DNA from 4 places in the Marinomonas sp. PE14-40 genome. Region 3 is predicted to be linked to each of the others. Evidence: predicted binding sites of a transcription regulator. Region 3 holds the regulator's gene; each other region holds the start of a gene.
What was found. Region 3 encodes sigma-54, which starts transcription at its own class of promoters, with help from an activator protein. Its sites were predicted from a motif close to TGGCACNNNNNTTGCTNT; they were not measured.

Region 1 (8,030 bases), 2.3 Mb from region 3:
ACGCAGCAACCACAAGAAAGTGACTCTTTCTCATTGGGAGATTCTCCATAATAAAGTGTTAAATTAGACCACAGCCTTGGCAGCGGGAATGGTTTTAGATTCTAACATGCCTAGCTGAATGATGAGTTGAATTATATCGTCTAAGCCTTCTGCTTTTTTCAAGTTGGCAAAAATGAAAGGCTTATCACCACGCATTCTTTTCGCATCTGTATCCATCACCTCTAATGAAGCGCCAACTAAAGGGGCTAAGTCTGTTTTGTTGATAATCAATAAGTCAGACTTGGTTATTCCTGGGCCGCCTTTGCGTGGGATTTTATCACCCGCAGAGACATCGATAACGTAAATAGTAAGGTCAGAAAGCTCTGGGCTAAAAGTCGCACTGAGGTTGTCTCCACCACTTTCAACAAAGACTAGATCAAGTTCGCCATGACGCTCCATTAAGGTATCTATGGCTGCTAGATTCATTGAAGCATCTTCTCGAATGGCTGTATGAGGACAACCGCCAGTTTCTACGCCAATAATTCTATCTGCGGATAGGGCTTCGTGATGAGTGAGGAATTTAGCATCTTCTTGGGTGTAAATATCATTGGTCACCACAGCGAGATCATAATGCTCTCGTAGAGCGCTACATAAAGACCTTAATAATGCCGTTTTTCCTGAACCTACCGGACCACCCACGCCAATTCTTAAGCATTGTTTGTTTGTTGCTGACATAGTCTTTCCTTTTAAATGTGTTAACTGGCTAATTTAGGATCTAAATAGCCTTGAATATTGTCGCTCATGTCGAGCGCTTAAAATGGCAAGCATAGGTAAGCCTGCCCCGATATCTTGTGTAGCAAGTGTCTGTGCATGATTGATTGCATCTGGGATATAAGCTTGCAGTTGGCCTAGTAAGACTTGTGCTTGGGTTTGTCCTAATGGCACAAGTTTAGTGGCGGCAGCAACTTGGTTTTCTAACCAAGACCAACTAAAGCCAAGTGCGGCAAGCTGATAATCTATTTGCCAATGGACACATGCGATAGCGAATAGGCTGACAAAGCTGACTTCATCGCCCCGATTAAAGTGAGTATCAATCTTAAGGCTAGTCAGTAAACGACCCAAGGCTTCGCCCATAGCCGTATCTGTGAGTCTTAATTCTTTGCTTTCACGACAAGCAAGGGATAATTGATTCAGCTCTAAAAGAGTGCGCCAGTCTTCAGTTTTTATCGCTTTCATTGCATGTTGTAAGACGGCCAAATCTAGCTGACTAACACTTTGCTCTAATTGTGTTTTGATCCAGTCATGTACTTGCTCTTGGTTTTTAACCAGACCTAAATCAATTGCGAACTCCATACCTTGAGAGAAAGCATAACCACCAACTGGCAGGCTGGCACTGCTTAATTGCAGTAACCTGAGTAAGCTAGTGTCCGTGGTGAGCATCTTTATAGGCTCCGGATTCAGGTACAAATATGACATGCTTTCGGCTTGTGTTAAGGCCAAGGTTTTGCAGCATTTCTTCCAGTACATGGTCTGGGCTAATGCGTAGCCACAGCTCACCAACTTCTATTTTGACGTGACGATTACCTAAGTGGTAACAGGCTTTACTAAAGGTAAGCCAGTCGTCACATCTTGCATGACAAACCTCTTCAACCATACCTTGCACCTGAATGTATTTACCGCATTCGGATTTTAAATATTCACCGACTTCTAAGGTCTTGCCTCTTTCTAAAAAAATACGAACTTCCTCGCCATTTTTGCCAAATAGTTTCAACCGTCCTTTTGTTCTTTGTTCATGGCTTAGTTCAACTTGAGTATGAAGTGGCTGGTGGCAATGAGTGCCTAGTCTTTGATAAATTTCTAACATGTTTAGTTCCTTAAAATAGGCAATAGAGTTGAGCCAATGGCAGCTCTTTAGCGGGTTCACAGGTAAGCAATTCAGTATCTGCTTTTACTTCATAGGTTTGTGAATCTACGCTAATGTTTGGCAACCAATCGTTTAATATCATGTCTTTTTTGGAAAGGTTACGGGTGTTTTTACAAGCAACTAATGAGCGATCTAATTGCAGTTCCTCTTGAATACCATTATCAAGTGCTGCTTGTGAGACAAAGGTGAGAGAAGTCTTAGCACTGGCTTTACCAAATGAACCAAACATAGGGCGATAATGCACAGGTTGAGGTGTCGGGATAGATGCATTCGGGTCGCCCATTGGTGCATTAGCAATCATGCCTCCCTTGATAATAAGAGAAGGTTTTATTCCAAAAAAAGCGGGTTTCCAGAATATCAAATCAGCCAGTTTTCCAGCTTCGATTGACCCCACTTCATGGGCAATACCATGAGTAATCGCTGGGTTTATTGTGTATTTAGCTATATAGCGTCTTGCTCTATAGTTATCAGCGCCCAGTTCTGAGTCTTCCTTTAAAAAACCAAATTGCTGTTTCATCTTGTGGGCGGTTTGCCATGTTCTGGTAACAACTTCACCCACTCGTCCCATTGCTTGGGAGTCGGATGAAATCATGCTGAATGCCCCTCTATCATGCAGAATATCTTCTGCTGCTATGGTCTCTTTGCGAATTCGAGAGTCTGCAAAGGCAACATCTTCAGCAATACTTGAATCAAGGTGGTGGCAAACCATCAGCATGTCTAAATGTTCATCAACCGTATTATGTGTATAAGGACGTGTTGGGTTGGTCGAAGAAGGTAGTACATTGGCATGAGCACAAGCTTGAATAATATCAGGTGCATGACCACCACCAGCTCCTTCTGTGTGATAAGTGTGAATGACTCTATTTTTAAAAGCGCCTAAGGTTGAATCAACAAAGCCTGATTCGTTTAAGGTGTCCGTGTGTATAGCCACTTGCACATCATATTTATCGGCAATGGTTAAACAGTTATCGATAGAGGCAGGTGTTGTGCCCCAGTCTTCATGAAGCTTAAGGCCACAAGCACCGGCTTTTAGTTGTTCTTCTAATGCATCGGGGAGGCTGGTGTTTCCTTTTCCTAAAAAGCCTAAATTCATCGGCATGTTATCGGTTGCTTGCAACATTTTATGCATGTTCCAAGCCCCAGGCGTTACTGTGGTGGCGTTGGTGCCAGTCGCTGGACCTGTACCGCCACCTATCATGGTGGTGACACCAGAGGTGAGAGCTTCTTCTATTTGTTGGGGGCAGATAAAGTGAATATGTGCATCTATACCGCCGGCGGTTAAAATAGAGCCTTCACCAGCGATGATTTCTGTTCCTGGGCCTATGTTGATAGTGACATCGTCTTGTATATCTGGGTTACCTGCTTTACCGACTTTATAAATACGGCCATCTTTCACTCCAACGTCAGCTTTTACTATCCCCCAGTAATCTAGTATCAAAGCATTGGTAATGACGAGATCAACACTATGCTCTCTTGTAACCTGACTTTGACCCATGCCATCTCGAATAACTTTACCACCACCAAACTTAACTTCGTCTCCATAAGTGGTTAGATCATTTTCAACTTGAATCCAGATATCGGTATTAGCTAGACGGACTTGGTCGCCAGTGGTTGGACCAAACATCTGAGCATAACTTTCTCTATCCATACTCGCTTCATGGTCGCTGGCATAGTCTTTTATTTGCTCATTCCCAAAGGTGTTTGAATGGCTTTCTGCAAGCGGTCCCATGATTTCGCCACGAAAGCCAAAAATAGTTTTACTGCCAGCATATTCAACTAGCTCTACACTTCTGGCTTGGCTTGGCTCAAACCTGACTGCTGTACCTGATGCAATATTCAGGCGATAACCTTTAGTCACCTCGCGATTAAAGGACAGTGCAGGGTTAACTTCATAAAAGTGATAGTGTGAGCCAATTTGTACCGGTCTATCGCCTGTGTTTTGTACTGTGATTTTTATTTTCTTACGGCCTTCATTTAGGATGATCTTGTCTTGACCGACTTTAATTTCACCTGGAATCATGTGTCCTCCTTTATGTGCAGTTAACAGCGCCGCTAATTGATGGGGTTATGTACAGTGACTAACTTGGTCCCATCCGGGAATGTCGCTTCAACCTGCACCTCTGGAATAAGCTCAATGACACCGTCCATCACTTGTTCTGCTGTTAATAAAGTTTTGCCAAAACTCATGAGCTGGGCAACGGTTTGTCCATCTCTTGCACCTTCAATGATCTCCATCGTGATGTAAGCCATGGCTTCTGGATAATTAAGTTTTAAACCTCGGTTAAGCCTGCGTTCTGCCAGTAAAGCTGCAGTAAAGACTAATAATTTATCTTTTTCTCTAGGAAGTAATTCCATCTTGTTATCCTTATTAAGTGGCCCAAATGCGAGGAATGCAGGCATCTCTGTTTAATAACAAAGGGCGTATTTTTTGCCAGCAGCTTAGAAAAAGTTGCTTAGCTTGTTCTGATGAGTCGCCAAGGTAACGAATTAATAAAAAGTCACCGGTTAAACTGACACTTGCCATGGCATGGCTCTCTATTTGGTTTAGCTGCTCACAATCTTGCTGTAATAGAGCAATAACCTTGTCTAAAGCGTCTGTGTTTTGTTGTTTGATTGCGCTATCCAAACAAGGGCCTGCCACCATAAGGGCATTAACGCTTTGTTTATTAAAACCTGCATGTTGGCTTAATAAATGAAATGAATTTTTGTTGATTAAGTTCTTTTCTCTGAACTTGATTTGGCCTTGTTGACGAATCTCGAATGTTTGACAGACTTGCCCGCTGCTAAAGGCTTGATCGCTTGCAGGGAGACCAAAGCAAGTGACTTCCCAGCCTATAAAGCGAGCGTTAGCAGCGAGATCAACGCGAGTCATGAGTTTGGTATTGGCTTCGGGGTAAAGAATGGTTTCCTGAGGTAACCATTCTAGGCTGGCATTTTCGCTAACATGGAAGAGATTGTTTTGTGACTGTAAGCTTTTATCTTGTCTGGCTCGATAAACTCGCCCTGCGCCAGGTGTTGTTAAAAGCAAGTGAGCATTTGCTTCTTGATGGCAGCTAAAATTTAGCGTGTCGCCAGACACTAAACCACCGGGTGGGTGCAGTATATAAAGGTGGGCGAGATCCTTTCCTTCAGGATAAAACGGCTTCTGTACATAAAGAGGGCCTTGATGTGCACAAGACTTTAAGGCTACACCTCGTTGGGTTAATGCCAATTTAAGGTCAAGAAAGGCATGCCACTGGCTGCTTTTTCCACTCACTTCAACTGCATTATCTTGATACTGAGTATCGTCTGTATTTACTAAGGTTAAACTCATTCAGCTGTAACTATCCTTGCGAAAGTAAATCGTTAGATAGGCTGTTATTAGCAATTAATATTCCAACATATATAAAACTTGAAATTTTTGTATCCTTGTTAGCGATAGCGAGTGTTTAGCGCACCAGGTTAGTGTTTTCAAATAAAACTGATTGAACATGTTTGTACTAATGGCGCTTTATTGGTGCACTTTATGGCTTGTGCTTAGGGAGAGGGGCGTTTGTGCTTTTTTTTAGTGCGGTAGGTGTTTGGTAGGCGAATTTAAGTGTTTTATTTACTTTTATATTTTTTAGACCTCTCAATGAGGTTAAAAAAGCGAATGTTTTTAAACGATTTTCTTTTAATTAATCATTATCTAATTAATGGATAACGATTCTTTTTATTTTTTGGCTAATTGCACTTTAAATCCACAAATCAGGCTTAGAGTCTGTTTCATTAAGAAAATGACACTGTGATGAAAACTGGTGTGAGTCGACCGTTCAATCTGTATATCTAGAGTGTGGTGTTTACGGTCAGAGCCCATTATTGAAGAGGAATGAATTATGCCAACTGCATTAGAACTGAAGCTTGAAGCATCCAAAGCGAAAACTTATAAAGGTAAAAAGTGGCATGTTGATATGTCTAATAATGATATTGATAAAGGCCTTACAGTTAAAGAAATTAAAGAGTTACTTAATTTAAAAGCTGAAATGAGAAGTGATGTTGTTAATAGGAAATCCGAGGCAATACAAAGATTAAATCAAACAAAATATTTGACTCAAGGTTACCCACTAATCAACCCTGCTTCATATTCTGAAGCGGTCAAAGCCTTGCAAGAAAAAATTAATGCTCATGATGGTAGCATTTGTAAAAAATTCTTAACTCTATTTGGTCCTTATACTGATATTGAAGCTGATCGTAAGATTCTGCAATTGCTAACTGATCCTAGTGCTATAAAGAACTTTGTTCCTAAAGAAACTAGGGCCCGTATGGCTAATCCTGCTAGCTTAACTTATACAGATAAAAGATTGATTGCGAACTCTAGATTTAAGTTAAAAAGCATTTTTATGCAGTTTGAAAAAATGAAAGTTGCGCAGGCTGAGTTGGTCTCACTGTCAAAGGATATTGCTGCTCAGTTTGATGGCAGAATATCTTGCCCTCCTGGTGCTTTTCAAGGATTAAAGAGCTTCTCTGGGTCTTTGGATAAAATTACCAATCGCGAAAGGTCCTCTGATTATGGGGATTTAAAAGATGTTGCGCGAATGACCGTAGAGTTTGATAATGAATTTGATATGAATATGGCACGTGTCAGATTAGAGGGCAGTGAAGAATTTAAGAAGTTAAAATCGTATAAAAAATCGCTTAAAAACCGATATGGTACCTCCCCATCTCAAGATAAACATAACTCTTCAGCTTTAGATTCTGGCTATCAGGATATTAAATTCTTTTTACAGTTAAGCAATGGCATTATTGGAGAGCTTCAATTAAATACAAAAGGTATGTTAATTGCCAAAGAGAAAGAGCATCTCATTTATGATTTAACAAGAGCTGGAAAATTGGACGAGGGGACAGGCAGTATTGTTATTTCAACCCCAGCGGTACTTAAGCACGTTGTAGAGAAACTTGATAAGAGTTGGTTTGACTTTATTAAAGTAAGAACCTTTGGAATTGAAGCCGAACTAGGCATAATGCAAGCAATGATGAAGAAAATGTCCAATTCATTAACTAGCTTTACAATTAATAAGAAAGAGTTAGAAGCAATGAATATAGTGAGCACAAGAATGTATGCCATTATAGGTAAAGGTGAAAAGCCGCCTAGCTCAGATGCCAAGAAACCAAGCTCAGCATCAATGTATGTTAAAGTATCGAGCTATTTTTTCCCCTAGCTCTTAAAGTGATTAACTGCCAAAGGTCAAATATACTTTTGACAGTTAATCACTTGTTAAATTTCTACATCCTAGTTACAAAACTCTTTAGTTAAACTTCTGCTTCCCTAGTCAACTGCACATTTAATCCATAAACTTCTAATACAATGAAAATGGGCAAGTTTATCAAGCTTTCTAATAGCTTAGTCCAGTGCTTAATAGAGACAATCTAGCCAGATTTAGTCAGATTTAATTCAAGGATTGCAGGTGACTGTGAGTGAGTAATAAGGGCAGCCAATTATGACAATTACCAGTAGTGTATTGGCCTCGCAAAAAGAGGACGCGCTACAGCAGAAGCTAAATGCTTCCATGCGAAAAAAATACTCTGGGCAAAGGGCATATTTGCAAAAAAAGTCCCCTGAGGAATTGATTAAACAGTCATTAAGATTGGATGAAATCGAAGTGGCTGCACGTAAAAGTCATGGCAAAGTAATGAAGCGTTTAGATTTAAGTGCCCACCTCAGTCAGGGTTACCCTTTACTTAATCAAGATGCTTATGCTTCAGCAGTTAAAATGCTGCAAGAAAAGATCCGTGGTCATGATAATAGTGTTTGTGCCAGGTGGCTGTCTTTATTTGGCCCTCAAGTGGATATTGAAGCAGATCGAAAAATTCTGATTATGCTGACGGACCCAAGTGCCATTGAAAATTATGTGCCAGATGAAACCCGCAAGCGATTACAAGAAGGTTACGCGCTTACTAGCCGTGATAGGCGTTATGTGGCCAATACTAAGTTCAAAATGAAGTCTCTTTTTATGCAATTTGAGCGAATGAAGTTAGCACAGGCTCAGCTTGTCTCTTTATCCAAAGATCTCGCTGCTGAGTTTCACGGTCGTATTTCCTGTCCACCAGGTGCGTTTCAAGGACTTAAAAGTTTTAATGGCGCACTTGATAAAATTACCAATCGAGAAAG
Region 2 (8,030 bases), 1.7 Mb from region 3:
CAGCATACATAAACCAATTGTCTCAATCGCCTGACCTGTCTGATTCAGGGTTGTACCCATCATGACAGCAACAAGTTCAGGGTAAGCGACAGCAGCACCTAAAGAGGAGTTTTTCGCTAAGTTTAAGTATTGGCTTGTTAGTGGTGGGATGATAACGCGTAATGCTTGTGGCAATACAATCAAACGTTGTGTTAGGCCATCAGGTAAACCTAATGAGCGAGACGCTTCAGTTTGTCCCCAGTTAACAGACAAAATACCGGCACGTACGATTTCAGCAATAAATGAACCTGTATAGGTAGAAAGAGCGATAAGAACTGCCACAAACTCTGGTGTTAACACCATGCCGCCTTTTACGTTAAAGCGACTTTTTTGCGGTACTTCAAACTCAATCGGGAAGCCAGATACAACAAGGGCTAAAAAGGTAACGACGATAATGACACCTAAAGAACTCCAATAAGCAGGGAACCAGTCACCTGTCCTGGTTTGGCGCTTTTTAGCCCAACGAATCAATGCGATAGACATCACAAGAGACAGTAGGAAACCAAAAATAACGATACCAAAACCATCTTGGAATTGAGGATCAGGTGAATATATTCCACGTTTATTCAACATGAAATCACCCAAAACTATACTGTTTTTAGGGGTAGGTAAGGCAGAGAGTACGGCGAAATACCAGAAGAACATTTGTAGTAACAAAGGGATGTTACGTAAAGTCTCGATATAAACTGTCGCCAGACGGGCTACTAACCAGTTGTTAGAAAGTCTTGCTAGACCCATAACAACACCAATGATAGTCGCAAGAATAATACCCATTATAGAAATGACAAAGGTATTAATCAGCGCAACCATGAAGGCGCGTCCGTAGGTGCTGGTTTCTGTGTAATCAATTAGGTGGATAAGAATGGGGAAGCCCGCTGGTTCGTTTAAAAAACGAAAACCAGTGGAAATACCGCGACTCTCTAGGTTGGATTGTAGGTTGTTGAATAGGTAGTAACCAACAAAAACTACAACGGCTAGCAGTATAACTTGAAAGATAATGGCGCGGTTGCCAGCATCATTCAAAAAACTGGTATTACTCGTTGGATTATTATTGCTCATCTCGTTTCAGGCAAAGTGTTTGCTCGTCAGTAGGATGGTAGGGCGAGGTAACATCAGGAGCGAAAGCTCCTGATGTTAGAGAGGCTATTACGAATTAACGAATTGGTGGCGCGTACATTACACCGCCATCTGTCCATAGTTTGTTCACGCCACGTGGTAGACCAACTGGAGTGTTAGGACCAATGTTACGTTCGAAAACTTCTTCGTAGTTACCTACTTGAGAGATGATGTTATAAGCCCAATTAGCGTCTAGGCCTAGAGCTGCACCCATATTACCTTCAGCACCTAGTAGACGTAGGATACCTGGATCTTTAGTTTCTGATTTGATTTTAGCTACGTTTTTAGAGCTAATGCCCATTTCTTCAGCGTTAACCTGAGCGAAGATTGCCCAAGTAACAACATCTTTCCACTGGTTGTCGCCGTGACGAACAACTGGGCCTAGAGGCTCTTTAGAAATAGTTTCTGGAAGAACGATGTGATCGTTCGGGTTAGCTAGTTTAGTACGTTGTGCTGCTAGACCTGATTTATCAGTTGTGTAAACGTCACAACGACCAGATGCATAAGCTGCTACAGCTTCGTCAACTTTCTGTACAACAACTGGAACGTATTCTAGTTGGTGCTTACGGAAGAAGTCAGCCATGTTCAATTCTGTTGTTGTACCTTGTTCAGTACAAACTGTTGCACCGTCAAGATCCAATGCTGTTTCCACACCTAGGTCTTTACGAACCATGAAACCTTGACCGTCGTAGAAGTTTACCGCAGTAAAGTCTAGACCTAGTGAAGTATCACGAGTGTAAGTCCAAGTAGTGTTACGAGAAAGCATGTCAACCTCACCAGAGGTTAGTGCTGCGAAACGTTCTTTAGAAGAAAGAGGGGTAAATTTAACTTTTTGAGCATCACCGAATACTGCTGCTGCAGTTGCACGACACCCATCAACGTCGATACCTGTCCAGTTACCAGAGTCATCGGCGTTTGAGAAACCAGGAACACCTTGGCTTACGCCACATTGAATAAAGCCTTTTGCTTTTACATCGTCAAGCGTACCAGCAGTTGCACCAGCACTTACTGTTAGAGCAACAGCTGCAGTAGAAATTAACTTACCCACGTTAGATTTCATCTTATTTTGCCTCCCAGGCGTTTTGATTGGTCGTAATTTTTAGACATAGATTATTGATATTTACTTGCGTTAAAACTCGAATTATTAGTGAGTTAAATTCTTCAATAGCAATTCTTAGGCCAAAATTAACTTATTATTTTATTTTGTATTATTACAGCCGAATATTCTGAAAGCATTCGGCTGGCCTCTATAGAATTACTGTTTAAGGTACTGAGTCAAGAGAAAACTAACAAAATACCCCTGCATTTTGAGTAGATCCTGCTTTTTTATAGTTTTTCTTTATCGATTAACTCTTTTTCGATAAAGAAAGTGAATTCAACTTCAAAAATAAACCTTTCAACTAGTAAGGTTTAAGTTAAGACTAAAAATTTAAAAAAGCACCATAATGGTTCGTCGAATCTTCTAAAAATGTCTTTTTGTACAGAATAATTGTCTGTTTTGAGCCATCACTTAGGGCTTGAAAATGTTATTGTTTTACTTTGTTCGCTTAACAGTGAAATATAGACGCTCTAAAACTGAAGCTAAGATCAATAAATACAAAGATTTGTAATTTTTGTTGTTCGCTGAGCGCATGCTAGACTAGCGTAAGACCTTGTTTGAATGGGGAGATTCAACAGAGATGGATAATTCGCCTAAACCGTTAGATAGGTTAGATCGAAAAATATTAAGAGAACTACAAGTAAACGGCAGATTATCTAATGTGGAGTTAGCTAGTCGTGTGGGCTTGAGTGCGACCCCTTGCTTAGAAAGGGTGCGTCGTTTAGAACGTAATGGCTATATCACAGGCTATTGCGCTTTAGTCGATCCTCGTAAAGTAGAAGCGGGCTTATTAGTATTTGTAGAAATTCGCCTTAAAGCCACATCACCAGAAGGTTTTAATGAATTTAAAGCATCCATTGCTAATATTCCTGAAATCTTAGAGTGCCACCTTATCGCTGGTGACTTTGAATACCTACTAAAGGCCCGTGTGCCAGATATGGATGCATATCGCCAATTGTTAGGTGAAACCTTGCTAACGCTTCCTCATGTGCGTGAGTCACGTACCTATGTTGCCATGGAAGAAGTGAAGAACACCACAGTCGTTAACATTCTCTAAACCTTAAACATTTAGATAATGCTCAATATTCGGCAGCCACCTCTGTAACAGGGGCGAAATGGCTTCCGGGTGATTGTGGTATAAACGCTGTGCTGTAGCTTGAACCTGATCAAGTAAGCCTTTATCTCTTTGCAAATCGGCGACCTTAAACTCCATCAAACCGGTTTGCCTAGAGCCAAGCAACTCACCTGGTCCTCTCAACTCTAAGTCTTTTTCCGCAATCTTAAAGCCGTCAGACGTTTCTCTCATAGTTGAAAGTCGCGCTTTGCCTTGCTGCCCTAATGGGGTTTTATATAGCAACACACAATGACTTGCAGCAGAACCTCGTCCAACACGACCACGTAGCTGATGTAACTGAGCCAAACCAAGGCGTTCTGGGTTTTCGATGACCATTAAACTGGCATTTGGCACATCAACTCCAACTTCAATCACAGTTGTTGCCACTAAAAGCTGTAATTCACCTGCTTTAAAGCGATTCATTATGTCCGCTTTCTCTTGCGCCTTTAAACGGCCATGAACCAAACCAATGGACAAACCTTGTAGTTGCTCGCTGAGCATGGTGGCAGTATCTTCGGCGGCTTGGCATTGTAAAGCATCGGATTCTTCAATCAGAGTACAGACCCAATAAGCCTGTTGACCGTCCTGACAAGCGGCTTGAACACGTGAAATAACCTCATCACGCCTTTGATCCGAAACAACAATCGTCGTGACAGGTGTTCGTCCAGGAGGAAGCTCATCAATAATCGAGCAATCAAGGTCTGCATAGGCCGACATAGCTAAAGTACGAGGAATCGGTGTCGCCGTCATGATGAGTTGATGAGGCTGTAACTGGCCATTCATGCCTTTTTCTCTAAGTGCCATCCTTTGATGCACACCAAACCTGTGCTGTTCATCAATAATAGCCAGAGACAAATTATGAAACGCAACACTGTCTTGAAAGAGTGCATGGGTACCGACCACTATTTTGGCCTCACCAGAGGCAATTTTAGCTAACTCTTGCTCTCTTTGTTTACCTTTTAGCTTACCTACCATCCAAGCGACTTCTATACCTAATGGCTCAAACCATTGGCTGAAATTAACCAGATGCTGTTCGGCTAAAATCTCGGTTGGCGCCATAATCGCGACTTGTAAATCTTGGGCGACGAAGACCGCCGCTGTCATCGCGGCCACTAAGGTTTTACCAGAGCCTACATCACCTTGAATCAGACGTAACATAGGGTGACCTTTTTTAAGATCGTCTAGTATTTCTCCAACCACACGTTTTTGTGCGTTAGTAGGAGAAAAAGGTAAACTTTTTAATAGCTTATCTAAAATTTCGCCGGGCTCATTTAAGCTGATTGAAAGGTCTTCTTTGGCTTTAAACTTCTTGCCAATTAAACTTAATTGATGGGCGAGTAACTCTTCAAAAGATAAACGATATTGAGCCGGATGAGATCCTGCTTTTAGCTCTTCAATATTGGCATCGGTAGGTGGTTGGTGCAGGTATCGTACGGCATCATAAAGAGCAGGTAGCTGAAACTCCTGACGAATTTGCTCTGGCAGCCACTCTTGTAAATTATAAGGTGATAAATGCTCAAGAGCTTGCTCGCACAAGAGTCGAATCTTGTTTTGCGTTATGCCCTCAGTTAAAGGGTAAATAGGTGTGAGTCTGTCATCTTCAGCTTGCCAGTCATCACTTACAAGTTGATATTCGGGGTGGAACATTTCCAATCCCGTGCTGCCTCGTCTTACTTCACCAAAGCAGCGTATCGCTTTACCGGCTTCAAACTGTTTTTTCTGACTGGCGTTAAAATGGAAAAAGCGCAGGCATAGTGAACCAGAATCATCACGAATACGGCATACCAGACTACGACGCTTCCCCATTTGCACTTCACAACTGGCAACCTTGCCTTCTACCACTATCTCGTCACCAAACTTGAGTTGGCCAATAGGGAGCACACGGGTTCTATCTTGATAGCGAATCGGCAGGTGGAAAATTAAATCCTGCAGAGTTTCGATATGCAGCTTTTGCAACTTTTCAGCGAGTGCCGCGCCGACACCTTTAAGCTCAGTAACTGCAACACATTCAAGCGAATCCATATGGCTCCTTATAAAGCGAGTTCAAACGATCAAAGATAGGTCGAATTAGACCGGGAAATGCTGATAAGCATCACGAATCGACTGACTTAGTGCATCAATTGCCTGTGGGCGAGGAAAGCTCGCGCGCCAAGCCAAGGCGACCGTTCGTTTTGGTGCAGGATGAGCAAAAGGGCGCACTTCTAAAAGGTCTGAATTGATATTAGTCGCCGCAGATTTAGGTAATACAGTAACGCCTAAACCAGAAGACACCATATAACGAATGGTTTCTAGTGAGCTGCCATTGACTATGGTTCTGGCGGTATCATAATCGGCTTCATTAAGAATAGGGCAGGCTTCTGTGACTTGGTCACTAAAGCAGTGGCCTTTGCCTAAGATCAAAAGGTTGTCAGTACTGAGTTGTGAGGTCTCAATATGGCTCAGCTTGGTCCAACTATGGTTTTTTGGCATGAGCACCACAAACTCTTCCTCGTAGATAGGTTGAGTCACTACATCTGGTTCTCTAAAAGGGAGCGCGACTATAATGGCATCTAACTCACCGTTTCTTAGCTTAGGCCTTAGGTTCTCAGTTAAATTCTCCTCAATAATCAAAGGCATACCTTGAGTATGCTGATGTAAGAAAGGAATCATATGAGGAAATAAATAAGGCGCGATAGTATAAATTGCACCCACTTTAATTGGACCTTTTAGCTGGTTTTGTCCAGTAGAAGCCAACTCTTTGATGACATTCGCCTGCTCCATTACTCGTTCTGCTTGATCCACAATTTGTTGGCCAAGAGGCGTTATATAAACCGCACTTTTAGAGCGCTCAAAAATGGCTGCACCGAGTTCTTCTTCGAGCTTTTTTACAGCCACACTTAAGGTAGGCTGTGAAACATGACAAGCATCCGCTGCACGGCCAAAATGTTGTTCTTTGGCTAGCATCACAATGTATTTAAGTTCGGTAAGCGTCATAGAGTAAGCCTATAAAATAGAATCGATTGTTAATAACTATGATAAAGTAATTTTTGATAAAGTATAATATTAAGATTCGTTATTTCGCGTAAGGACGCTTCATTTATGTCAAGCATACTCATAGCAGGTTGTGGTGATCTAGGCAGTGGCCTTGCCACAAAATTGGTCGAACAAGGGCATGACGTGCACGCAATTCGACGCTCTACCAATGAATTCCCGACAGGAGTTAAAGGTATTTTGGGTGATATATGTGAATTGCCTGAAGCAGCCTTTCCAAAAGTGGATCTTGTCTACCTTATTATGACCCCGCAAGGGCGTAATCAGAGAGCGTATGAAGCGGCTTATTTGGCAACTAGCCAAAGATTGTCACAGGTTTACCAAAAGCTTGCGACGCAAGATGGCCCGCATATCTTTTTTATCTCAAGTACCAGTGTCTATGGCAGCGAACAAGACGGCTGCTTAGAGTTGGATGAAACAACGCAAGCTCTGCCCAGTTCAGTCACAGGCAAGGTATTACATCAAGCTGAAAACGTTTGGTTAGAGGGGCAACTAGATCACACAGTGGTACGCTTCTCGGGTATTTATGGACCGGGACGAAACAGAACACTAGATAAAATCGCCCAAGGCCAAGGGTTTAGCGCAGCAAATCAATGGACTAACCGTATTCATAGGGATGACTGTGTCGCCAGCTTATTCTTTCTAGGCCAAGTTAAACTAGCAGGGAGTAAACTCGCCTCTATTTATATTGGCACAGACCAAGCACCAGTAAGTCAGTGGGAGCTAGTGAATTGGATTGCTGCTCATATGGAGACTGAACAAGAAATAAGCTCAGAGTTAAGCCTGAATGACATGATACCGGCTAAAGGCAAACAACTAAGCTCCAATGCATTGCAAAGCTTAGGTTATCAGTTTATCTACCCAAGTTATGTGCAAGGTTATCAAGCTTTACTGAAAGACTATTTAAGTAAGTAAATTTGAACAAGCAGCTTGTTCAATAGGTTGGCCGACAAGCAATAAAAAAGCCGATGCTGTCTCAACATCGGCTTTTTTAGATCTGAGGAAAAGAAGATTAATCTTCTAGTACCATCACACCTTCAATCTCAACTTTTACATTTTTTGGCAATGCACGCACACCAACCGCAGCACGTGCAGGGTAAGGAATGCTAAAGAACTGCATCATCACTTCGTTTACTGCATTGAAGTTACCTAGGTCTGGCATGAAGATGTTTAACTTTACGATATCTTTTAGAGAGCCACCGGCTGCTTCGCATACAGCTTGAAGGTTTTTAAATACCTGAGTGGTTTGCTCAGATACGTCTTCACTAATGATTTCCATTGTTTCTGGCACAAGTGGAATTTGACCAGAAAGGTAAACCGTATTACCTGCACGTACCGCTTGAGAGTAAGGGCCGATTGCTTGTGGCGCTTTGTCGGTATGAATCACTTGCTTGGACATCTCTATTTCCTCATTATGTTATGGCCTTCAAGAGGCTTTTTTTATAATCAACTGCAGACTTAAAAGTTAGCGAGAGGCATCTCGCTAACGTGAAACTATGGTCTCGCGGGTCACTTTTTCAACACAGCGTACCGCTTTAATACGGCGCATCACATCGGCTAATCCTACGCGACTTGAAATAGTAATGCTTAAGCGTAAACGACTGATTCTGCCTCTTTCAATGATATCCAAGT
Region 3 (8,030 bases):
ATTTTTTTGAACCATAGATGCAAATTGCTTTCTGAAGGTTAAACCAAAATTGATGCCACTGATTATCACATTATCCAACAACCATTCATTTTGCTTGCTAAGCTTCATCAAAAACACAATATCAACCAAGCTACCAGCATCAGTAACAAACTCCATATTTACTCTGGCTTTGTTTTTCTTCTTTGAAGGCGATAGAGGGAGGATCTTAACTTTATCTTCATCAAACTCTAATAAAGCTGTAGCATAACTGTTTAAAAGTGTTTGCTTAGTCACTGTTGAGAATTCAAGTCGCTGAGCTTTTGATGCCCTTCGATAGTATTTTCCCATTACATTTTTTGCAAAATTATCAAAATTAATGAGAGGAGAAAGAATCTCATCCGCTTTTTGCCTTAAAGCAGCCTTATCCTTAGACAAGAATTCACGGTTCGCAACTATTTCTGTTTTCAATAATTCAACAACATTTACAACCTGCTCCCTAGGACCAAGTTGAGCATAAACAGGCTGCATCACCAAGGATAAAAGCAAGACACAAACAGACATTAAGGTTTTCATTGTTAATCCCCTTGAGTCGATTCAAACAGAAACTGACTAATAAGGTTCTCTAACACCAAGGCTGATTGAGTATCATAAATCTCACCCCCTTGCGTTAGGTACTCTTCTTCTGCCCCAATTGAAACGCCCACGTATTTTTCGCCAAGCAGACCATTTGTTAAAATAGCAAAAGAACTATCTGTAGGAATATTTTCAACATCCGCATAAATATTGAAAGTCACAAGCGCCATATAAAGCTCTTTATCCAAAACAATACTGTCAACCTCACCAACAGTAACGCCAGCAATAGAAACTTTAGCTCTTTCAGTTAATCCACCTATATCATCAAATCTTGCTTGTATTTGATAAACATCTTTTGAGCTTGAACCAGAAAGACCACTTACTTGAATAGCTAAATACGCTAAAGCAGCAAACCCTAAAACAACAAACAAACCTACCATCAGCTCTAGCTGCTTACTCTTCATGCTAAAAATCTCCTATCATAGCGGCGGTTAAAATAAAATCTAATGCGAGAATCGACAATGACCCCAACACAACAGTTCTTGTTGTGGCTTTACCGATACCCTCTGATGTCGGCTCACACTCATACCCTTGAAACACTGCAATCCAAGTTGTCGCTATAGCAAAACAAAGCGCTTTAATAATGCCATTAACAACATCCGTAGAGAAATAAACTGACTGCTGCATTAATGACCAGAAACTTCCACCATGAATTTGCAGCCAGCTTACCGCAACAAACTCACCACCTAACACGCCAACAGCAGAAAAGATAATACACAAAATGGGCAAACATATTAGGCCAGCGATAAACCTTGGTGCAATGATACGTCGATAAGGGTCAACCCCCATCATCTCAAGACTTGAAAGTTGCTCCGTTGCTTTCATCAAACCAATTTCAGCAGTTAAAGCTGAACAGGCCCGTCCAGCAAATAACAAAGCAGTCACAACGGGTCCTAGTTCACGCAATAAAGTCAGCGCTAATAATTGACCTACTGCTTGTTCTGAGCCAAATTTAGCTAAAATGGTATAACCTTGAAGAGCAAGCACCATACCGATAAAAAGCCCAGAGACAATTATAATCACAAGGGAAAGCACACCGACTGAATAAATTTGCTTTATCAACAAATTCATCGCCCCAGAAAAAGATTTTGGCTTATGCAACATAACATGGATCAAAAACAACCCTGCCCGACCAAAAGCAGCAATCGAATTAATCGCAGTCAATCCTGTCGACTGTATTGATTTCATTTAATTTGTCCTACCCATATTCATATCCTCTTGATAGTCCATTGCATCAAAATGAAAAGGCACAGGCCCATCAGGCAAGCCACCTAAGAACTGCCTAACCCTTTCATCGGACGAGTTTCTAATCTCATCTGGCGTGCCTTGAGCAACAACCGCACCGCCAGAAAGAATATAAGCATAATCAGCAATAGATAGAGACTCTTCTACGTCATGAGAAACCAATACAGACGTCATACCGACAGACTGATTGAGTCGTTTTATTAGCTCAACAACAACCCCCATAGATATTGGATCTTGCCCTGCAAAAGGCTCATCAAACATTACCAATTGTGGGTCTAATGCAATCGCCCTAGCAAGTGCTGCTCGTCTAGCCATACCACCAGAAAGTTCAGCTGGCATCAATTTAGCCGCACCACGTAAACCGACACTCTGTAATTTCATCAAGACAACATCACGAATCACATCTTCACTAAAGTTTGTGTGCTCTCTTAATGGAAAAGCAACATTATCAAAGACACTAATATCAGTAAAAAGTGCACCACTTTGAAACAACATGCCGATTTTTTTTCTAGCTTCGTACAATTGTTTTCTTGATAAGTCCGGTACATTTTGTTGATCTAATAGAACCTTCCCTTCATCAGGCATTAGCTGTCCACCAATTAATCGCAACAAGGTCGTTTTCCCTGTTCCACTTGGCCCCATAACAGCAGTAATTTTACCCTTTGGAATTTGTAGCGATATGTCTTTATAAATTGCCCTATCACCACGATAGAAACTCATATTCTGAATATCAACAAAGTTATTGCTCATTAGTTTTCCCTGGTTCTCTATCACCAAACGTGAATATTACACTGGATTTTAATAAATTGAACACTAAAACAAGGAGATTAAGTGGTTTATGGCATTTAAGGTCTTGAATTTATGGAGCAAACTTCATTAAATGAGGCATCATTTTTCATACGAGTCAGTTTTACCTCATGCTGCTATTTTCTGCTGCCCTATTTTTTGGCCTTATTCTTCTGGTTTTTAGCTCCGACAAGTTTATAGAACACTCTGCATTGGTAGCAGAAAAACTAAATGTCAGCCCAATTGTTATTGGCTTTACTTTGGTAGCTTTAGGCACATCGGCGCCCGAAATGGTGGTATCCGCAATTGCCGCATTAGATGGTGCCCCTGAAATCGCTGTCGGTAACGTATTGGGTTCAAATATTGCAAATGTCGCATTAGTATTTGGTGCTACTCTCCTTATTAGTGCCATTCCAGTCAAGGAAGGGTTAGCAACAAAAGAAGTACCTATATTACTTGGTATTACCATTCTGGCTGGCTTACTTATGCTAGATAACAGCCTAGATGTTTTGGACGGTATTATTCTGATCATTGCTTTTTTTGTCGCGCTATTTTTATTGTTACGAAATAGCAAAAGTCTAGAAGAAGAGCTAACGCAAGAACTTCCAGAAGATGACGGTTCAAGCGTCACAAAATCCCTAACCATTGCCGTAATTGGTCTTGCTGCTTTAATTTTGAGCTCCAAAATTCTTGTTTGGGGAGCAACAGGTATAGCCGTCGCCTTTGGCGTTAGTGAACTTCTTATTGGCCTCACTATTATAGCGATTGGAACCAGCCTTCCAGAACTGGCAGCATCAATAACAAGTGCATTGAAAGGGCACCATGATATTGCCATAGGCAACATATTAGGCTCAAATCTCTTCAACTTAGCAACCGTACTTCCTTTGCCAGCAATCATTGCACCAGGAATCATTGACCCTAACATCATGAGCAGGGATTATTGGTGGATGTTCTGCACCTCATTATTCTTAGCGCTTTGCATCCTTATCTTTCGCAAGACAAAATCTACCAGCATCCCAAAATGGATCGGCATTCTCTTACTCATCAGTTATGCTACTTATTTAATCAGTTTATTTTTACAAGCTAGGTAAATATTTATCATGAAACAGAAGTGGACACTTGTTTCTATTGCGCTGGGCACCATATTAGTATTTGGGTTCACATTCTGGTTTGGCCTAACACCTAAGCAAAGCTTGGTACAAAAAAGTGAATTAGAGTCTGCTCCCGACTTTTTTTTAGAAGGTGTCGAGACGAAAACATTTGATGCAAATGGGGTTCTAACCGAGAAGCTACTAGCAGAAGAAATTAAGCACTACCCAATGCAAGGTGAGTCACGTCTTATAAAGCCGACAGTAAGCAAAACTCAAAAAAGCAGTGTTTGGGTGGCATCCAGCGATACTGGTTTAATTAAAGACAGTAGCAGCGATATATTATTAAACGGTTCTGCTAAAATAACGAATCAATCAAATAAATTAAAACCGACCATTATTACGTCCAACACTATTATTTATACAGATAAAGACCAAAGCATCACCAGCCTAGGTGAAGCAAACATCACATCAGCACAAGGCAACATTAAAGCAGACACTATCACCGCATTCACCAGTTCAAACAAGGTCACAATGCAGGGATCTGTACGAGGAAGTTATGAACAAAATCGTTAAATTATTATTTTTAGTTAGCTGTATTTTTAGCACTACATCTGGATACGCACTACCTGAAGATTATCAAGAAACTATTGAAATCGAAGCTGACTCTGCCTTCATTGACAATGAAAAAGGCAATGCCATTTATATTGGCAATGTAAAAGTTAGCCAAGGCACCATACTAATTAGCGCAAATAAATTAACCATTACCAGCTCAAAATCCAACAATAAATATGACAAGATCTTTGCAAAAGGAACAGACGATCAAGCTGCAAATTTTAGCCAACAAGTTGACGCTGCTGGCAATATGATCATTAGCCGTGGCACAAAAATATTCTATGACAGTAGCTCCTCTATTCTAGAAGTAGAGGGAGAAGGCTTTATTAAACGTGGTGAGGATGAAATCGCCGCAGACTTCATTCGCTATGACATGACTACAGGCACATTTGAAGCGAAGAAAAACAAAAGCGGTCGTGTTTCTATGACACTACAACCACAATCCAACACTCCACCTAAGGCTAATTAATGGCGATTTTAGAAGCTAAGAATTTAGCTAAAAGCTATAAAAAACGTCAGGTTGTTATTGATGTATCTATTGCGGTTGAATCTGGCCAAGCGGTTGGCCTATTAGGCCCAAACGGAGCAGGTAAAACAACTTGCTTCTATATGATAGTTGGCATGGTTGCTAATGATAAAGGTGATATATTTATTGATGGCGAACCTGTCACCCATCTGGCGATGCATGCAAGAGCACAAAAAGGCATTGGCTACCTCCCTCAGGAAGCATCTATCTTTCGCAAGATGTCTGTTGAAAACAATATAGCGGCCATTTTAGAGACTCGCAAAAGCCTTTCTAAGCAAGAACGTGAAGAAAAGCTTGAACAACTACTTAACGAATTCCATATCACCCACATTCGTAAAAATTTAGGCATGGCTCTCTCTGGGGGCGAAAGACGACGTGTTGAAATTGCACGCGCCCTTGCTATGAACCCTAAATTCATCTTGCTTGACGAACCCTTTGCAGGTGTTGACCCAATCTCTGTTGGAGACATCAAACAAATCATTAAACATCTACAGCAAAGTGGCATTGGCGTTCTTATCACAGACCACAATGTGCGGGAAACATTAGATATTTGCGACAAAGCCTACATAGTCGGAAACGGGCATATTATTGCCTCAGGCAATGCCGAAGAAGTCATTTCGAATGAACAGGTGAAAAAAGTTTACCTTGGTGACAACTTCCGACTCTAGATCTTTCTCTTTTACTAAAAAAGGGAGTAATATGCATAACTCGTTCCAAATCATTCTTACAGAAAGTGTTTCACTATGAAGCAATCTTTACAGTTAAAAATTGGTCAACAACTGACCATGACCCCTCAATTGCAGCAAGCTATACGTTTACTGCAATTATCTACATTGGACTTACAACAAGAAATTCATGAGTTCTTAGAATCTAACCCATTATTAGAGATGGATGACGATGATTTTAATGACACAAATGTAGAAGAAAGCACTGACAAAAAAGATAATGAAGCTAGCGCAAATAGTCAGAACAATGATGAAGCGCGAGTAGAGTCCGAATGGACAGAAAGCATCCCTGAAGAACTATCCATCGACAGCTCTTGGGATGACACCTATCAGAACTCAGCTGCCGCATCAGAAGGCCAAAGCTATGACAATGACTTTGATTTCGAAAGCCGAAACGCCCCTTCTGAAAGCATTCAAGACCACCTCATATGGCAACTCAATTTAACCCCTTTCTCTGAACGTGACATAGAAATTGCTTATTCTATTATTGAATGCGTTCAACCAGATGGCTATTTAAGCATTACCATTAATGATATTTGGCAAGGCTTAACCCCACAACTTGAAGAGCTAGAAGAAGACGAAGTATTAGCTGTACAACATAGACTACAGTGCTTTGACCCTGTTGGCGTTTGCTCTGCCGATTTAAGAGAGTGCTTGCTAGTACAGTTGCAAGCTTACAAAGATCACCCTCTCTACAAGAGCACGCACAACTTAATAAACCAACATCTAGCATTACTGGGTAGCCGAGACTTCACTCAACTATCAAGAAAGACCAAACTTAAAGAAGAAGCCCTAAAAGAGGTTATTGCGCTAATACAGCAATTAAACCCAAGACCGGGCTCTCTCATAGATCAAGATGATACCGATTATGTTATCCCTGATGTGAATGTCAGAAAGCGAAATGATATTTGGCAAGTAGAACTCAACAACGACGCTCTACCTCCTGTCAGAATCAATAAGACCTACTCTTCACTTGCTAATAGCTCAAAGAAAACTGAAGAAGTAAATTACATTAAAAACTCACTGCAAGAAGCTAAGTGGTTTTTGAAAAGCATTCAAAGTCGTAACGAAACCCTACTCAAAGTTGCTAGCTGTATTGTTGAAAAGCAAATTGATTTTTTTGAGTTAGGTGAAGAAGCAATGAAACCGATGGTACTGCATGATGTTGCTGAAGAAGTTGGCATGCATGAATCCACCATTTCACGCGTTACTACCCAGAAGTATATGCATACCCCAAGAGGTATCTTTGAATTGAAATACTTCTTCTCAAGTCATGTAAGCACTGACTCTGGAGGAGAATGTTCTTCAACAGCAATCCGAGCCATGATCAAAAAACTCATTACAGATGAACCCGCCAAAAAACCCTTAAGCGACAACAAGCTTGCAACGGCATTGGCAGATCAAGGCATACAAGTGGCAAGGAGAACCGTTGCTAAATACCGTGAAGCAATGAACATCCCCCCTTCAAATGAACGAAAAAGACTAATATAAAGCGGAATTGAAAGTGTCATTAACTAACATTTTAAAACCAGAGCTAGTAATAGCAAACCTTGCAACAACAAGTAAGAAAAGAACACTTGAGAATATTGCTAATCTGGTAGCCGATAGACTTCATTGCGATAAAGAAGCTGTTTTTGATGCTTTGCTTGCTCGTGAGAAGCTAGGAAGCACTGGTGTAGGACAAGGCATCGCAGTACCTCACTGTCGCCTAGAAGAAGCAAACCATACCGCCATGGTTGTTATCTCCCTAGAAAAAGCGATTGATTTTGACGCTATAGATCGTAAGAAAGTCGATCTAATATTTGCTTTAATTGTGCCGCCACAAGAATGCGATCACCACCTTACGACATTAGGTCAAATCGCAGAGTTTGCTCAGTCTCCTGAAAAACTTGAGTCTTTAAGACAAGCAAATTCAAACCAGGCACTTTACGATACATTCAAATCATTGTTATAGGGATCAACATGTTAGAGCAAGAGATCACAATCATTAACAAACTAGGTTTACATGCTAGAGCCGCAGGCAAACTAGTAGAAACCACATCACGATTTTCTTGTGATATTACGATAGACAAAGAAGGACGCAATGTTGATGGTAAAAGCATTATGGCAATGATGATGCTCGCTGCATCCAAAGGCACTAACATCATCATTAAAACTAATGGTGAAGATGAAGCCGCTGCGCTTGACGCCATTACCACCCTTATCAACAATCGTTTTGACGAAGAAGAATAAAGCCTATAGAAAATGGTTGAACAGGATACGCAACAACACTTGCAAACGGTCACCGACTCACTTGAGTCAGGTGGCACAATGCAAATTAAGTACTTACTTAATGGCGCCTTACCTGCGCAAGACGTCGCTCGCCTCCTAGAATCCTCACCCCCGAAAGAAAGACGTCTTTTATGGGACCTCATTGAACAAAAGAATGAAGGC
Region 4 (8,030 bases), 220 kb from region 3:
ATGATGATAAGCAAGTTGCTATCGGTCGTCTTGCTTGGAAAGAGATGCTTGAGTTTGGTATAGAAAATAAAGCCTTCCGATTACGTAAGCAAAAGGTGGCGCAACTTGAAAACCAGCAGATGTTGTTGCATGAAGAGGTGTTCGCTAGTTTAGAGTATGAAGGTAAACAATATCACGCTGGTTACTTTATTAGTTTGGCTGAGCAATTTGATTTGGGCGAGCAGGTTGACCAAGTGATTATTGAAAAGGTAATCGACTATATCGAGCAAGCAAAAGAGAAAAATTCCCTTACCATAAACTTGTCTGCCTCGGCTTATGTGAAACCTAGTTTTATTAATTGGTTGGATAAAAAGTTAGATACCTTATCTGACCAAGTAAAAGAGCACCTGTGTTTTGAGATTTCAGAGCAGAGTGTTTTGAACACAGAAGATCATGCGATTATTTTGTCTAAAACCTTCAAAAAACATAAGGTTAAGTTTGGTATAGATAACGTCGGTAAACAGTTTTCTGCGTTCCAGTATCTGCAAAACTTAATGCCAGATTATGTCAAAGTTGATGCGTCATATACCCGTATGGCAGTGGGCAACAAATCTGAATCCTTCTTTATGCATACCCTGTGTAAAATGTTTAATTCACTACATATTCAAGTGGTTGCAACTGGGGTAGAAAGTGAAGAGCAATGGGAGATACTTCAGCGCTTTGATATTTATGCTGCTCAAGGTTATGTGCTAGGTAGCGCGGTAGATATGGACTGATTAAAAACCAGACAGTGAGCTGTAAAGAAATGTAATTACGTTCACTGTCTAGTGCGAATCAATTAGATCAAAGAATCATTATTATCAGGGAGATCTGATTCGCCAATAAGGCTGTCTTCGTTACCGGTATGTATGCCACGAACCCATTTACGACTGAGTAGCTTCTTCTGCGCTGCCATAGGTAATTCGGTAAACTGAATTATTCTTTTTTCAGTTAATAAGTTCACCAAATCTTCAAGTACCCGCATCATCTCTGAGTCAGAGGTTTCTAACATGCTTTGGGTATCATGAGTTTTGATTTTCTGCTCTAGTATCTCGATTACGTTTTCATCATGTGGAGACACTAAGGTTTTGTATTCATCAGAAGGTTCTGTTGCCACATCTAAAATATTATTGTTTTCATCTAGTTTGGCATACAACATGACTAATTCCTTGATTTATAGAAAATTTTAACTGAACTGAAAGGTAAACAATTGTATAAAGTCTATTATTTACTGCACTTAAACTCTATTCTAGAGTAATAGTATAAGCAAAAGTAGTTTAGAACTTTAATTTAAGAGGTATTGGATGTCAGATTCGAAGCGCACGACAGATTCCGACTCTTCACAACACCACACTCAAGACATTGCTCCAGCCTCTGATAAAGCCCGTAGTTTAGACGATTCGATCGCAGCAACCAATGATAGAAAGAAACAGGAAGCAGGTTTAAGACAACTCGCTTCAAATTCAGCCGAACCGGTAGAAACGAGTATGACTGAAGATGAAAAGGGTACAACAGAAAATAAAGCACAATGGGATCTAACAGGTCAGGGTGTTGATTATCCTAATCCACTGTTAGATTGCTTAGTGCTACTCAGTAAGTATTTTAATAACCCTTATACAGCGGATGCTGTTCGAGCAGGGCTTCCTATTACTGATGATTTAATGACCCCTGATTTATTTGCTCGGGCTGCTAATCGCATCGGCATCTCATCACGTTTTGTTAAACGCAAAATTGCTAAAATCTCCCACATGGTTCTGCCTGTTGTTCTTTTGCTTGAAGATCAAGATGCCTGTGTCTTATTGGAAATTAATGAGAAAGAGCTAGTGGCCAAGCTGTTTCGTCCAGAGTCTGGCGAAGGTGAAGTTTTTGTTAGTCTTGCTGAATTAGAGCAAAGCTACACAGGTTACTGCTTTTTTGTAAAACCTAAGTTCCGTTTTGATGATAGAGCTCAAGAGAATCAATATTCTAAGAATCACAAACATTGGTTCTGGGGTACGGTGACACGGTCTTGGCGTATATATCGAGATGTCTTTGTTGCCTCTTTATTAATCAATTTGTTCGCTGTTGCAAGTCCATTATTTGTGATGAATGTGTACGACAGAGTGGTGCCAAATAATGCGTTTGATACCCTTTGGGTGTTAGCAGCAGGTGCTGCGGGGGTGTATTTATTTGACTTCTTATTACGCTCCCTGCGAAGTTACTTTATCGACCTTGCGGGTAAAAAATCTGATATTTTAATTTCGGCAAATATTTTTGCTAGGGTGAATGGCATTAAAATGGCCGCTAGGCCTCGTTCTGTGGGGGCGTTTGCGAAAAACCTACAGGACTTTGAAAGTATTCGAGACTTTATCACCTCAGCCAGTATTACTACCTTGGTTGATGTGCCCTTCATGTTTTTGATCATAGGTATCATTTGGTTGATTGGTGGACCCGTCGCCTATATTCCTATGATTACTATTTTCTTGATTATTGCCTATAGCTTGATGATTCAAGTGCCTTTGCGTCGTTCAATTGAAGAAGGGCAGAAAACAGCATCTCAAAAGAATGCTTTGTTAATTGAGAATTTATCTAACGCAGAATCGGTAAAACTTAATAATGCTGAAGGCGTAATGCAGCGCCAGTGGGAAGAATCTGTCGCGAACATTGCTAACTGGGGTGTGAAGACGCGACAATTAGCGCAATCTTGTTCTAACTTTGCCATGGTGACTCAGCAAATGACCACTGTGGTCATGGTGATTATCGGGGTGTATCAGATCTCTGCTGGTGAAATGAGCATGGGAGCATTGATTGCCACAGTCATGCTTACGGGGCGAGCACTTGGACCTATGGCTCAAATTGCTGCTTTGGCAACTCGTTATAATCAGGCAAAAGCGGCCTTTACCTCAATTAATGAAATTATGAGTTCGCCTGTTGAACATTCAGATGACGTGAAATACGTCCACAGGCCAAAGTTCGAAGGCGAGTTCCAGTTTGATACAGTGACCTTTGCTTATCCAGAACAAGAGCAAGCTGCCATAAGTAATGTCAGTTTTACCATTAAAAAAGGTGAAAAGGTGGGCATTATTGGTCGTATTGGCTCAGGTAAATCTACCATAGGTAAGATTATGACGGGTCTGTATGAACCAATGGATGGTGCTGTTCGTATCGATGGGGTGGATGTTAGACAAGTAAACCCAACCGATTTGCGTCGTAACATAGGTGCCGTATCACAAGATGTGAGCCTGTTTTACGGTTCTATTAAGGATAATATCGTACTGGGTGTGCCCTATGTGGAAGATGAAGCAGTCATTCGTGCTGCAAATCTTTCTGGTGTAGCTGAGTTTGCTAACCGTAAACCAAGTGGTTTAGACAGTATGGTAGGTGAGAGAGGTATGCTTTTATCTGGTGGTCAAAGACAAAGTATCGCCATTGCCCGGGCTTTATTATTTGATCCATCCATTCTTATTTTAGATGAGCCTACCGCGTCTATGGATAACACCACAGAAACTCGAATGAAACGTAGGTTACAAGCAGGTATTAAAGACAAAACCTTGATCCTGATTACCCATAAGTCTTCCATGCTAGATATGGTGGATAGATTAATTGTCATGGACAACGGGCGAATGATTGCTGATGGGCCTAAGGCTCAAGTGCATGAAGCGTTACGCCAAGGGAAACTAAAGGTAAGTTAATTAATCATGAAGCAGCCCAATATTTCTCAAGAGGATTTAGCTTATTCCTCAAATTACAACGCAGCATTAATGCTTAAGTCACCCAGAGGTGGCCGTATTATTTTGTGGAGTATTTTCTTATTCGTGATTTTTGGTGGCCTGTGGGCAAACTATACGGAATTAGATGAAGTCACTGTGGGTGAAGGTAAGGTTATTCCGTCAAGCCAAGTACAAATAGTACAAAACCTTGAAGGTGGTATTTTAAAAGAGATTCATATTGATACGGGTGACAATGTAGAGCGTGACCAACTATTGATGACAATTGAAAATACTGCCGCAGTCTCTTCCTTACGTGAACAACAGGCGGAAGGCATAAACTTAGCTGTGCGTGCTGCTAGATTAAGAGCTGAAGCAAATGGCAATGAGCCGAGTTTTGACGCCGATTTAAGAGCTTTATACCCAGAAGTGGTTGATCGTGAGTTACGTTTGTATCAAAACCGCTCTGAATCCTTAAGTACTAACCAATTTGTTTTTGAACAACAGGTTGCTCAAAAGCAACAAGAAATCGTCGAATTAAGTGCTAAATTGGATAACTTAAGAACCAGTTATGAACTTGCTCAAGAAGAGTTGAGTTTAACTCGTCCTGCCTTTGAGCAAGGGGCTGTTTCTAAAGTTGAGCTTTTGCAACTAGAGCGTCAAGTAAACCAAATGGAAGGGGACATGAGGGCGAGCCAACTGGCTTTACCTAGAGCTGAATCTTCATTGGTTGAGGCGAAAACTAAACTATTAGAAAGTAGTGCAAAGTTTCGAGCGGAAGCGCAAGAAGAGTTAACCAAGGTACAAACAACGTTAGATAAGATAAAAGAAGCGAGTGTTTCCTTAGAAGATAAAGTATTAAGAACACAGGTAAGATCGCCTGTGAAAGGGATAGTAAAACAGCTTCAAATTAATACAGTAGGTGGTGTTATTCAGCCCGGTCAAAGTTTGGTTGAGATAGTGCCATTAGAAGATTCTTTGTTAATCGAAGCAAAAATACGTCCTGAAGATATTGGGTTTATCAAACCAGAATTGGTAGCCATTGTTAAGCTGTCTGCTTATGATTTTGCTATTTATGGCGGACTAACTGCCACAGTTGATAATATCAGTGCTGATACCATTATTGATGAAGAGGGGAATAGTTTTTATTTGGTTAAAGTAAGAACCAGTAAGAACTATCTTGGCACGGAAGAGACACATCTTCCTATCATTCCTGGTATGCAGGCAACGGTGGATGTGATCACCGGTAAAAAGAGTCTGTTAGATTATTTATTCAAACCTATCCTAAAAGCCAAGCAAAATGCCTTGAGGGAAAGGTAAGTTACCATTTCATAACAATAATCCTATCTAAGCTATTCATATTGAAACGAAAATTAACACTATTACATTACACGGAAAGTAGAATAAATAACATGTATGGACAATTTGATGGTAGATAAAGAATTGAAAATAGTGTGCTGGAATACCGACCCTGTTGTGATTGCGCATTGGCAAAAAGTTGTTTCAAATCAATATGAGCTCAGCTTTGTAGGTTCATTAAATGAAACACGTGCTTCGCTTTCAGAAACAGTTGAGCCTATCGCATTTTGCTTCATTCATCTTGATGATGAAAACTTTACCTCTATGGTTGAACATGTTGTTACGATTAGGAATCTTTTTCCTGAACTTAAGATCATCGCTTTCCCTAATCAAACGAGTCAAAGTGCTGCATTAAGAATGTTTTCACAAGGTGTTAATGGGCAATGTGCTCCTTTTATTGGTATTGAGCAACTAGCGTTAGTTTTATCTGTTGTTGCAACCGGTGAAATTTGGGGCGGTAAAACCTTTATTGAAAACCTAATTAATGAATCTGCTCGCAAAGCATCCGCTTCTCCAACCACAGAAAACCGTGGTCAAAGACGTGGTGATGATAAGCGCCTTAAAAATGATGCAATTTTAGCTGACCTAAGCCAACGTGAAATGGATGTCGCTAAATTGGTTGGCCAAGGTCTTAACAATAAAAAAATTGCACAAGATTTAGACATTACCGATCGTACGGTTAAAGCTCACCTTACCGCTATTTTCAAAAAACTCGAATTGAAAGATCGACTTTCTGTTGCTCTTTTGGTGCAAAACTCTTCTTATCATAATTAAGCAGTGCATAAAATTCGACTGAGTATCTGCTTTTAATATAAAAATTCCCTCTCAAATACCTTTTAGCTTACTTTTCTTAGATTTTCGCCTCATTTCTGTTCACTTTCTCTAAATGGCTTAACAATTGCATTTTTTGCTGTGAATGAGGTTTATGGCGAATGGTTCTCTTGTTGTTTGCATCAATTTGCACAATGAAGGGCATGCCTAGGAGAAAAGAAAGTGACAGAACTGACTGTAATGCTGATTGATGATGAGCCTGCAAGGGCTGCAATCGTCGAGCAAGCGCTAACAGATAATGGTTATCGAGTAATAAGGCGACTTGAAAACGCCCAAGGCCTGAATCAAGCAGTAATCCGTTATCAACCTGATATTGTCATCATAGATGTTGATAGTCCTGATCGAGATACGTTGGAGAATATGTCTCGTCTTACCAAAGATAACCCTAGACCTATTTTGATGTTTTCAGAGCAAGAGAATGAGCAGCATATGGAGGCGGCGATTAGAGCGGGGGTGAGTGCTTATATTGTTGATGGTCTGCAAACTAATCGAGTTAAACCGATTGTTCAAGTTGCGGTCGCACGTTTTAGAGAATTTCAGGCGCTCAGGAATGAGTTGGAATCTGTTAAAACTCAGCTAGAAGACAGAAAGTTAATTGAAAAGGCGAAAGGCCTAATCATGAAAAGTCAGGGTTGTGATGAAGCGTCTGCATTTAAGGCATTACGTAAGTTGGCAATGGATAGAAGTCAGCGTATGGCAGAAGTCGCGCAAAATGTCATTGCTGTGATGGATTTGATGGGAGAAATAAAGTGATTGAAACAGACAGTAAAGGGCCAAGTAACATGACAGATATTAATATTGGCTTTATTCCTCTTATTGATTGTGCTCCATTTGTTATCGCGAAAGAGAAAGGCTTTTTTGAAGCGCTAGGAGTTAGCGTTAAATTACATAAAGAAGCCTCTTGGGCCAGCATTCGCGATAAAGTTGCGTTTAACTTACTTAATGGTGCTCATATGTTAGCGGCTATGCCAATTGCTGCGACATTGGGTGTGGGCGCCATTAAGTCATCTTTAAAGTCATCCATTAAAGCGCCGATGCAAACAGGCTTTACTGTGAGTCAAAATGGCAATGGTATAACGGTTTCAAATCTCCTTTATCAACAAATGAGTGGTTATGCCAACCATGGTGCTGAAATTCGAAATGGCACAGCATTGCAACGTTTACTAAAGGATAAGTCAGAGCAAAGTATCCGATTTGCCAGTGTATTTCCTTATTCATCACATACTTATCAACTCAGGGATTGGCTTTCAAGAGCGGGCATAGATGCTGATAAAGACGTACAAATATTGGTAATTCCACCCACCAAAATGATTAGCCATCTTATAAACGGTGAGATTGATGGTTATTGTGTGGGAGAGCCATGGAATAGTTTGGCAGTACAACAAGGTGTCGGTCATATGTTAATGACAGGTTATGACCTTTGGGGAAGTACACCAGAAAAAGTATTTGCTGTTAACTCTCAATGGCAAGATGAAAACCAAGACATTCACCTTAAACTCATTAATGCCTTACATCAGGCGTGTGCTTGGGTTGATGACGAAGCTAACCAAGAAGATTTATTAGCTATTTTAGCTAAACCAGATTATCTAGACTGTGACCCAGATGGACTGAGATATGGATTTAATGCCGTCAAACCTGCGGGAGATTTTGCTTGGCCTAAAGAAGCATACCAAACGTTTTCTGGTGCTAAAGTAAACCGCCCTAATCCTGAGTATGCGCTATGGTTAATGTCTCAAATGGTACGTTGGCAAGAGTTAGGTTATCAATTTGAGGTGACAGAAGTCATCAATCAAGTGTGTCGCCAAGATTTGTACTTCAAAGCGCTTGGGCTTGTTGAAGGCGATCACCTTTATGAAAATCCCTCTTTTAACACGAGAAAGTGGTTTGAAAGCTCTTTGGCTGGCGAAACCATCATTCACCCTGATGGTTTGGAGAAGGGGCTTATATACTAACGCTGTATACGTGTGCAACTAGCCGCAATAAAAATCACTTATAGTGCGTTTTGTTACTGAGATGCAGATCAAAGTGACTAAAAAATGGGTCTGAAACTAAACTTTATCATATAAAACAAATGTTTAAGTTTTTTGGCATAACAAGTGCATTATTTATATCAAGAGATTAATTTAATGTTATTAA

Region 1: Q0A08_RS19065 (urease accessory protein UreD) is a predicted target of sigma-54. The motif match lies at 5,264-5,281, and genes of this name have one in related genera.
Region 2: Q0A08_RS16250 (amino acid ABC transporter substrate-binding protein) is a predicted target of sigma-54. The motif match lies at 2,320-2,337, and genes of this name have one in related genera.
Region 4: Q0A08_RS07285 (ANTAR domain-containing response regulator) is a predicted target of sigma-54. The motif match lies at 5,951-5,968, and genes of this name have one in related genera.

Annotation. Positions count from the first base shown of each region.
Region 1 covers NZ_CP130700.1:4,126,090-4,134,119, forward strand. Annotated here, with positions in the region: gene Q0A08_RS19035 (HupE/UreJ family protein) at 1-34, opposite strand, end outside; gene ureG (urease accessory protein UreG) at 64-714, opposite strand; gene Q0A08_RS19045 (urease accessory protein UreF) at 748-1,419, opposite strand; gene ureE (urease accessory protein UreE) at 1,400-1,843, opposite strand; gene ureC (urease subunit alpha) at 1,854-3,923, opposite strand; gene Q0A08_RS19060 (urease subunit gamma) at 3,956-4,258, opposite strand; gene Q0A08_RS19065 (urease accessory protein UreD) at 4,272-5,216, opposite strand; gene Q0A08_RS19070 (hypothetical protein) at 5,758-7,080, shown strand; gene Q0A08_RS19075 (hypothetical protein) at 7,360-8,030, shown strand, end outside.
Region 2 covers NZ_CP130700.1:3,506,583-3,514,612, forward strand. Annotated here, with positions in the region: gene Q0A08_RS16245 (amino acid ABC transporter permease) at 1-1,098, opposite strand, end outside; gene Q0A08_RS16250 (amino acid ABC transporter substrate-binding protein) at 1,193-2,215, opposite strand; gene lrp (leucine-responsive transcriptional regulator Lrp) at 2,835-3,311, shown strand; gene recG (ATP-dependent DNA helicase RecG) at 3,315-5,390, opposite strand; gene Q0A08_RS16265 (hydrogen peroxide-inducible genes activator) at 5,436-6,341, opposite strand; gene Q0A08_RS16270 (NAD-dependent epimerase/dehydratase family protein) at 6,447-7,313, shown strand; gene Q0A08_RS16275 (RidA family protein) at 7,411-7,797, opposite strand; gene Q0A08_RS16280 (RelA/SpoT family protein) at 7,882-8,030, opposite strand, start outside.
Region 3 covers NZ_CP130700.1:1,816,598-1,824,627, forward strand. Annotated here, with positions in the region: gene Q0A08_RS08280 (MlaC/ttg2D family ABC transporter substrate-binding protein) at 1-552, opposite strand, end outside; gene mlaD (outer membrane lipid asymmetry maintenance protein MlaD) at 555-1,016, opposite strand; gene mlaE (lipid asymmetry maintenance ABC transporter permease subunit MlaE) at 1,018-1,800, opposite strand; gene Q0A08_RS08295 (ATP-binding cassette domain-containing protein) at 1,801-2,607, opposite strand; gene Q0A08_RS08300 (calcium/sodium antiporter) at 2,775-3,734, shown strand; gene lptC (LPS export ABC transporter periplasmic protein LptC) at 3,744-4,307, shown strand; gene lptA (lipopolysaccharide transport periplasmic protein LptA) at 4,291-4,815, shown strand; gene lptB (LPS export ABC transporter ATP-binding protein) at 4,815-5,540, shown strand; gene Q0A08_RS08320 (RNA polymerase factor sigma-54) at 5,616-7,088, shown strand; gene ptsN (PTS IIA-like nitrogen regulatory protein PtsN) at 7,102-7,551, shown strand; gene Q0A08_RS08330 (HPr family phosphocarrier protein) at 7,560-7,829, shown strand; gene mgtE (magnesium transporter) at 7,842-8,030, shown strand, end outside.
Region 4 covers NZ_CP130700.1:1,600,109-1,608,138, reverse strand. Annotated here, with positions in the region: gene Q0A08_RS07310 (bifunctional diguanylate cyclase/phosphodiesterase) at 1-755, shown strand, start outside; gene Q0A08_RS07305 (hypothetical protein) at 818-1,177, opposite strand; gene Q0A08_RS07300 (type I secretion system permease/ATPase) at 1,323-3,689, shown strand; gene Q0A08_RS07295 (HlyD family type I secretion periplasmic adaptor subunit) at 3,696-5,024, shown strand; gene Q0A08_RS07290 (response regulator transcription factor) at 5,133-5,837, shown strand; gene Q0A08_RS07285 (ANTAR domain-containing response regulator) at 6,057-6,647, shown strand; gene Q0A08_RS07280 (ABC transporter substrate-binding protein) at 6,644-7,846, shown strand.